2 regions of the Rothia sp. 27098_8_161 genome follow, and region 2 is predicted to be linked to the other one. Evidence: riboswitches for the same ligand, from Rfam matches in the RefSeq annotation. Region 2 holds a riboswitch; the other holds the start of a gene.
The links. A riboswitch is a leader RNA that binds a small molecule or an ion and turns the genes downstream of it on or off. The one in region 2 is predicted to bind S-adenosylmethionine.
Positions count from the first base shown of each region.

Region 1: another riboswitch for S-adenosylmethionine. It lies ahead of O3648_RS03865 (hypothetical protein); the one in region 2 lies ahead of O3648_RS07080 (LLM class flavin-dependent oxidoreductase).

Region 1 is NZ_JAPWAL010000006.1:58,488-62,816, reverse strand. It holds gene O3648_RS03875 (DUF6350 family protein) at 1-1,163, opposite strand, end outside; gene O3648_RS03870 (plasmid stabilization protein) at 1,282-1,716, opposite strand; gene O3648_RS03865 (hypothetical protein) at 1,727-1,954, opposite strand; SAM riboswitch class IV at 1,990-2,124, opposite strand; gene O3648_RS03860 (SNF2-related protein) at 2,365-4,329, shown strand, end outside.
Region 2 is NZ_JAPWAL010000020.1:9,425-13,753, forward strand. It holds gene O3648_RS07065 (ABC transporter permease) at 1-415, opposite strand, end outside; gene O3648_RS07070 (aliphatic sulfonate ABC transporter substrate-binding protein) at 415-1,479, opposite strand; gene O3648_RS07075 (ABC transporter ATP-binding protein) at 1,545-2,381, opposite strand; SAM riboswitch class I at 2,386-2,481, opposite strand; SAM riboswitch class IV at 2,657-2,765, shown strand; gene O3648_RS07080 (LLM class flavin-dependent oxidoreductase) at 2,879-4,306, shown strand.

The DNA of each region.
Region 1 (4,329 bases), on a different contig from region 2:
CCAACCTCCGTAAAACGGCCAATACCCAGAGAACCGTACGAAATCCAGCCCAACCATAGGGCACCAAACGAGGTCAGAATACCGGTCATCACGCCCAGCACCACGGCAGAAATCAGCGCAGACAGCGGGCGGAACGGAACCTTCAGAGCAACCCACTCATCCAGGTGATCCTCACCCTCACGCAAGAACCACCAGCCAGCAATCGTACCGGCACCCAGCGGCACCAGCAGACCCACCAGACCGAACGCACCCATCGACTCGGGCACAGCACCCAAAATCGGAAGGATCGGCAAAGTACCAGCATCACTACTGGTCAAACCAACCGAGGTGCCCGCACCAAAAGAGAAACCGGCACCGGTCGACCATGCCATCGCATAAATCACCAGGTTTGGCAAGAAACCCAGCTGCAGCAGAGTCACCGCAGTATCACCCACAGCACCCGCGTGCAGCTCCTGGTAGGTGGCAATAATCTGCGACCAGCCCGCCAAAATACCGATGCCCAAAAGCACCGCACCCAGACCAATCAGCGCAACAAAAGCAACCACCGCAGCACGCACCACAGCCCAGGCGTACGAACCCGCCCAACGCGAATACTGACTCATCTGCGAAATCTGCTCCGCGGTATCAACCCCCACCATGCGCGAGAGCGAACGCGCCTCACGGTAGCCGCCCCACATCAGACCAGCCACCACAATACCCAAAGGCACCAGGGCAGCATTCAACGCATGAAGAGGCTGCGGATGCGGGCTCGCCCAACCGTACATCACCGAACTAATCAGCGCATAGGTGACCGAACCAGACAGCACCGGAATCAAAAACTCGCCCTCATACGAGGCGCGCGCCAGGCGACGACCCGAACGATAACAGAGCATCAGAGGCAGAATACTCAAACCCAGAGGCACCAGCGTCATCGTGCCGGTAGAAGCACCAAAAGCTGCCGTAAGGTCTAAAGGAACACCGTGAATCAGAAGCCACAGGTGCGCCGACATGGCGGCCACGGAGGAGAACTCCATGTCGCCAAAACCCTTGGTCGCCCACACGGCAGACATCGCCGCAAACACTGCAACAGCAGAGCACAGGGCAGTAACAATTAGCTCAACAACACCCTGAAGCCACAGAGGCATGGGCATGGAATAACGCGAGATAGGTGAGGTGCTTTTCATCGTCCTTCAATCATGCCACGAATTAACAACGAAACCCGCCTTCGAAATAACACTCAAAAGCGGGTTCTCACAACTATTCGCACAGGGATGCACGCAAGGACGCGTATCCGGCAAAGTTTTACTCCTCAGTCCACGGGTTGGAAGCCTGAACACCCCAGGCGCGGTACACCTGAGCTTTAGAAGAAATCAGCTCCAAATCATAAGCACTCGCGCTCGCCGCCATCAGACCCTCCAGGGCGGCGGTAGGCAACGGACCGGCATCATCACGACCCACGGCATGCACGCCGAGCGACGCCTGACGACCAGCCCACTCGAGGCTCACACGCGCATCCACATTAATAACGTGGTCGCCAAATCGCTCAAGAAGTTCGGTAATCCAACGATCAGTTTCCGGGTAGGGGTACAGACCTTTCAGCTCGCCAATACTCAGCACAGAAATGTACATATGTCGGAACGAGCGGCGGCGTAGAAAAGCGACCACGGCGGGGTCAGGATCCGCCTTACGGATCTCTGCCAAAACGTCGGAGTCCAGGAGCATACCGGAGAAATTCATACTCCTAATGCTACGCTACACGCAGACCGGCGTACTCAATAGCGGGGATACCCTCGGGGTTCGGCAGAAGAAGGAAGTTCAGGAACTCGTCGCGCTTAGAAGAAATGCGGGAGTAATCGTCAATGCTGACTGCGGTGTATCCGCCTCGCGCGGGGACAGCTGCGGCACGCAGGCTTTCCTGGTAGGAGCGGGAGGGGTTCAGAGAGATTGCTGCTTCGGTTGCAGAGCCGTTGTACATATGACAACCTGCGCCGTGAGTGGCGCGATCCTTTCGCGTTGCTCTTGTCTGTACCAATTACCTCCGGTTATTCCGGTGGTGAATACAAACCGCTTCGTCATCCGAGCCACCCGTGAACATGGGGTTGGCGTTCGACCATAGTCGGAGCTTATCAGTCGAAACTCTTGAAGCTGGGTTTAGCTTACAGCATCTTCTCAAGTTAAGTAAAGCGTTTTTTGAAAGAGATTTAGAGTATTAGCATTTTGGCTTGTGAGAACGTTTTAAATGGAGAAAATTTTGATACTACGCGGAATGTCTTATGCGAATACCGGTGTTTTTATGCATTAAAAACTCCCCACCAAAAATACGAAATACGCCCCATACCACCGCTCAATAGTCGCCCCAGCCACCAGCCCAGCAGCCGCTATCAAATGACGGGCGACAAGGCACAAACCCACACGATACGCGATAATGAGCTGGTGAGCGCCAACAACCCCTTCCCCGAAATTCCCGTCACCGTACCGCAAATCATTCGCCAGGCTGGGCACCGCACCTACCAGCGCGGTGTCACCTACCAGCGCAACCGAGAAGTCATCCGCTACAGCTACGACGAAGATGAGCACACCCTCACCGGGCTCGTCAACGGAAGTACCATCATCCCCTACGAAGTGACCGTTCACTTCTTCCCCGCCGTCAGCGGGTCCGCAACCTTCACCGCCCGTTGCACCTGCCCCGTGCTCACCGATTGCAAGCACGCCGTAGCACTCATGCTCACCGCGCTCGACCGCGCCTCCGTAGCGAAAAAGGCACTCAGCGAACACCCCGGACCAGTCGGCGTGCCCGCGACCAACGCTAAGGACGTGGTAGAGGCAAAGAAGTCCGCCGATCCGCTCGCGGCACTGCGCGCCTCCGGTGCACTCACCACCGCGGCGAAGCTACCCGCACCTGAGGTGGAAACTACCGAGCCCGAAAACCCTCAGGGAAGCTTTGCGCTCAACGAACTGGGATCTTCCCCTACCGTGCTCAATAGTTCCATCTCCAAGATTTCTGCCTGGCGCCGTGACCTTTCCTCCGTTCTTTCCGCACGTCAGGACCTTGCGGGCATTGACTCCATGCGCGTGAGCGGCGCCCTGGATTTCTCGCTGAGCGTCTCCGGATCCTACGCGCGCGGCCGCAATATGCCCGGCGCAACCCCCAGCATTAACCTGCTCGCCCGCCCGCTCATGGCGTCCAAGACCGGGCGCTGGATCAAGGGCGGACTCAGCTGGGAAACCTTCGCCTCCAGCGTGGGCGGACCCGTCGGACGGCACGAAATCTACCCCGAACACGAACGATTCTTCGCTGAGCTCTACTCGATTGCCCGCCCCTGGCAGAACATGTATTCCTCACACCGCGACTGGATCTCGATGAGCGCATCTGCATCCACTCTGCTCTGGGACGTACTCGCCCGCGCGGAGGATATTGGTCTACCCCTGCTGATCAAAGGTCGCGAAGTGAACTACGCCGTACTGAGCCCGGCACAGGTGCGCCTGCACGCCAGCGCTGAGAAGCACGCAGAAGGCGCCGGCCTGCAACTTCAAGCGGCGCTCAGCTGGGAAGGACGCGAAGGCGAATTGCTGCGCCAGCTCTGGCTACCCGCCGCACACTGCCACCCCATCGGCACCCCACGTACCGGTTTCTTTGCCCTGGGCGGGCTCGCTCAGCAGGAGTACGAGCAGGCGGCAAAGGCGGTGCACTGGAAAACCACCCGCCCCGGCGCGCTGGATGAAGTGGGCCGCGAATCTTTCGTGCAAAAGGACGCGCGGGAGGTATCTGCTGAGCTCTCTGCCCCGACCATCAACCCGGCGCAGAATCACCACGCACAGATTAACCCGGCACAGGGTGAACGGGTGCGTTCCTCCCCCGCCGTACCGGAACTGCCCGAGGGTATGGAGCTGGCGCTTATCCCCTTGGTCGAGCCACTCGATGCCGCCTCCGAATCGCTCATTAGCGCCGGAACCGTGCATATTCCCGCCGCGGAACGCGCCACGTTCCAGAAGGAATACCTGCCCGCGCTCAGCCGTTCTATTCCCTCGCTAACCCCCGATCCAGCGCTGGGGCTGCCGCGCGTGAAGCCGCCGCATCTGGTGCTTGACATCAGCTTTGACAAGCAGGTACGCCACGACGCACAGCTGAGCTGGCATTGGGAATACCCGTTGAACCCCTTCGTTGAGGACAGCACCGAGGAGGCAAGCGCGCAGAATCCTGCGGCCGGTTCCGATGTGCAGTCCCTGCCCGTTTTCGGTTACCCCGGTGAAGAGGGTGGCGAGGTTCGCGATGAGCGTTTTGAGGCGCGCGTACTGCGTTCGGTGCGCGCCATTCTTGCCGCCCACCCAGCACTTTCCGGGCTGGAGGAG
Region 2 (4,329 bases):
ATGGAACCCACGCCAGGGACGGCACGGCACGCAACGCACCGATAGTCGGCGCGGCAATCAGACGCACCGGCGCGGACAAGCCAATCAGCGCACCCAGCACCAGGCCAAGCATGGCACCAATACCGAAACCAATCAGTACACGCTGAGTAGAAATCGCCACGTGGCGACCCAACTCGCCGCGCTGCGCTAGCTCAATACCGGCGCTGACCACACGGTCGGGGGACGGCAATTGGACCTGGGTGAACACGCCGTTCGTGCTCAGGATGTACCAGAGGGCAATCAGTGCCAGGGGAAGAATCAGACCCAGGTACTGCTTACCGGCGAACGGGTTCGACGGTAGCTTCACGGATGAGACGCGCTTCTCGGCACGCTCAGCGCGAGCGCTGGAGGCGGCGGTAATCGTTGCGGCGGTCATTACTTCTCAACCACCTTCGCGATCTTCTCGACGGCTGCGTTGTCAGCCTTCTTTGCGAACTGGTCGTCCACAATGCTGTTCAGCGCCTTGTCCACGTCGGATTGGGAAGGAACGTCGCCGGACTCGACCAAAATCGGGCCGACACCCTTCAGAACCTCAACCTGCTTAGCGCCCGGAACCGGGTCAATATCCAGGTGGGTACGCTCCATGACGACCTGGGCGGTCTCGTGCTTAATGCCGGACTCCTCCTCGACAATCTTCACTGCCTCTTCGGGGTTCTTCTTAGCCCAGGCGCGAGCGTACTCGTACACGTCCACGATAGTCTGTGCGGCGGTCGGGTTGGACTGAATGAACTTCTCGGCCGCGTTCAGGAAGCCGTAGGTGTTGAAGTTTAGGTTGCGGTAGAAGAGCACGTCGCCGCTTTCCACCTCGGCGGCAGCCATGATCGGGTCCAGGCCGCTCCACGCGTTGACCTGACCGTTATCCAGGGCGGTACGGCCGTCGGCGTGCTGCAGGTTCTGAATGGTCAAATCTGAAGCAGAAATACCCTCCTGCTTGAGCGCCTGCAGCAGTAGGAAGTACGGGTCGGTACCCTTGGTCACAGCAACGGTCTTACCCTTCAGATCCGCAACCTTGGTGATGCCCGAATCCTTGCGGGTTACCAGTGCCGACCACTCCGGCTGCGAGTAGAGGCTAATGACCTTAATGGGGGAGCCATTAGCGCGTGCCAGCAGCGCCGCCGAACCAGCGGTCGAGCCGACATCAATATTGCCGCTACGCAGAGCCTCATTCGCCTTGTTCGAACCAGCCGACTTGACCCACTCAACCTTCTTACCCTCGGCAGCGAGGGCGGTCTCAAGCCAACCCTTCTTGCGGATAATCAGGGACAGCGGGTTGTAGGTGGCGTAGTCAATGGTCACGGTGTTCTGGCTGCCACCACCGGCAACACCGGAGGCGTTAGCGGAACCGGAACCTTCACCGGCGCAGGCGCTAAGCAGAGTAGCAAAAGCGGTGGCTGCGGCAAGGGACTTGAGGGCGGTACGGCGAGACGGGGAGTAAGTCATGATGAAATCTTTTCGCTTCTGAAGATGATGATGTGATGTGCGGGAAATGTATTTCGTGGCGGCTTTTAGGCGTTATCTTCCACGCCGAGCTCAGCCAGCAGTTCGCTACGCAGTGCTGTGATCTCTGCATCGGCGCGGTCACGCGGGTGAGAGCGTTCAACGGTCACAATGCGCTGGATGGTGGCGGGCGCCTCCGGGGTGTCCTTACCGAGGACGATCACCCGGTCAGAGAGGTACAGCGCCTCTTCCACATCGTGGGTGACCAGCAGAATCGTGGTCGGGTCTTGACGGTGCACGTCCAACAGCAAATCCTGCATGTTGATGCGGGTCAGCGCGTCCAGAGCACCGAAGGGCTCGTCGAGCAGCAGCACGCCGGGGTTGCGTGCGAGCGCTCGCGCCAGGGACACGCGCTGAGCCATACCGCCTGAAATTTCCTTGGGACGGTGGGTTGCGTACTCGCCCAGGCCGACCAGGTCGAGCAGGCGCGCTACGGATGCTGTGCCTTCAGATTTTCTGGTGCCCTGCGGCAGTCCGAGAGCCACGTTGTCGACGACGGTGCGCCAGGGGAGCAGGCGCGGTTCCTGAAAGCCGATAGCGACGCGGGGGTCGAGGCCGGTCACTGCCTTCTCGCCGATACGCACGGTACCTGCGGTGATGCGGTTCAGGCCTGCTGCTGCACGCAAGAGGGTGGATTTGCCGCATCCGGAGGAGCCGATGACGGAGATAATCTCGCCGGGGGCTACCGTGAAGGAGACTCCGCGAAGAACTTCGTGGGTTCCGCCGGGCACGGGGAAAGATTGTCCGACGTTTTCAAAGCTCAGGGGGACGGCGGCGGTGGATACGGCGTGGTGGCCGGTGTTTTCACTGGTGGGTACGTCAAGTACTGCACTGTTGAGTGTCATGTCACTTCCATCGGTCCTGGCGTTAGCACCGGGGCGAAAAAATCTGTGCCGGTTGCTGCGACGTCGTGGAGCCAGGTCTCTCAGTCGCTCTGGATGGTTTGCTCCTCCAACCCTATGGGCTATGGCGTGCCTCAATCAATCCAGTGGGCGCGTATGAATTTCTATGACTGTATATTTCGCATTTGTCGCGAAATATTTCGGTTGCGCGTCACAAAAATATTTTTTCGTCACAAACGTGCTCTCCCTCCTGTGCGCCCCGTACACTCAAACCACGAGATTATGAGTCCCGGCGCTAAGCTCTGGCTAGCCGGGCGGCAACCCTCTCCCGTAGCGGGGTGCCCCAGATGATGATCTGGCCTCAACGAAAAGAGGCAAGTACGGCGCGAACGCGCCACCTGCACGAAGGCCACCACCGAACGCAGAAGGCATCAGGAGGCGGCGCGCGGGGTGCAGGGTACAAACCCGATCGTCCCCGATCATTCGCGAAAGGAAAATCGATGGCTGAGCAGAAGAAGCGCATCGTAGTTAACGCATTCGAGATGACCTGCATTGGTCACCAGAGCTTCGACCTCTGGCGTCACCCGCGCTCCCGCGCAACCGAGTACAACACCATCAAGTACTGGACTGACCTGGCTAAGACCCTTGAGCGCGGCCTGTTTGACGCCGTGTTCATCGCTGACGTTGTCGGCATCTACGACGTGTACAAGAACTCTGCCGCTCCCGCCATTGAGGGTGCCGCTCAGGTTCCCGTGAATGACCCCGCAACCCAGATTTCTGCAATGGCTGCAGTGACCGAGCACCTCGGCTTCGGCGTGACTGCTGCCGCTACTTTCGAGCAGCCCTACACCCTGGCTCGCCGCTACGCCTCCCTCGACCACCTCACTGAGGGTCGCGTCGGCTTCAACGTGGTGACTTCTTACCTGCCTTCGGCTGCTGAGAACCAGGGTCTGCCCACCCAGATCCCGCACGACGAGCGCTACGAAATTGCTGACGAGTTCCTGGACGTCTGCTACAAGCTGTGGGAAGGCTCCTGGGAAGACGGCGCAGTCGTCAAGGACCGCGAGCGCGGCATCTACGCTGACCCCTCCAAGGTCCACCCGATTGGCCACAAGGGCAAGTACTTCTCCGTGCCCGGCATCTCCCTGACCGAGCCGAGCCCGCAGCGCACCCCCGTGATCTTCCAGGCTGGCGCATCCAGCCGCGGCCAGAAGTTCTCCGGTAAGCACGCTGAGGCTGTGTTCATTAGCGCCCTGCGCCCGGACCTGACCCGCGTTGTGACCGACCGTATTCGTGCCGCTGCCGAGGAGCAGGGCCGTAGCCGCGACGACGTGAAGATTCTCGCAATGCTCTCGGTCATCGTGGATGAGACCGAGGAGAAGGCAAAGGCAAAGTACGAGGAGTACAAGAAGTACGTGAACCTCGAATCTGCACAGGCCATTATCGGCGGCTGGTCCGGTGTTGACCTGTCCCAGTTCGACGAGGACGAGATCCTGAACTACGTGCAGACCGAGTCGATTCAGTCCTTCCTGACCCCCTTCACCCTGCAGGCGAAGGATAAGAAGTGGACCCGTAAGGACATCGCTGAGCACACCACCATCGGTGGCATGGGCGAGGTCATTGTTGGTGACCCGGTTCAGGTTGCTGACGAGCTGGAGCGCTGGATCGACGAGGGTGGACTGGACGGCATCAACCTGGCATACCACGTCTCCCCGGGCTCCTTCGAGGACTTCATCGAGTACGTCGTTCCCGAGCTGCAGAAGCGCGGCCGCTACCGCACCGAGTACGAGGGCAACACCCTGCGTGAGAACATCTTCGGTAAGGGCCACACCAAGGTTGCTGACAGCCACCCGGCTGCTAAGTACCGCGGCGCATATGTGGGTAAGCCTTCGGCGGCTGACACCCCGGCTCGCGCAATCGCTGAATAAGCGTTGTCGCTGATGCGCACCGT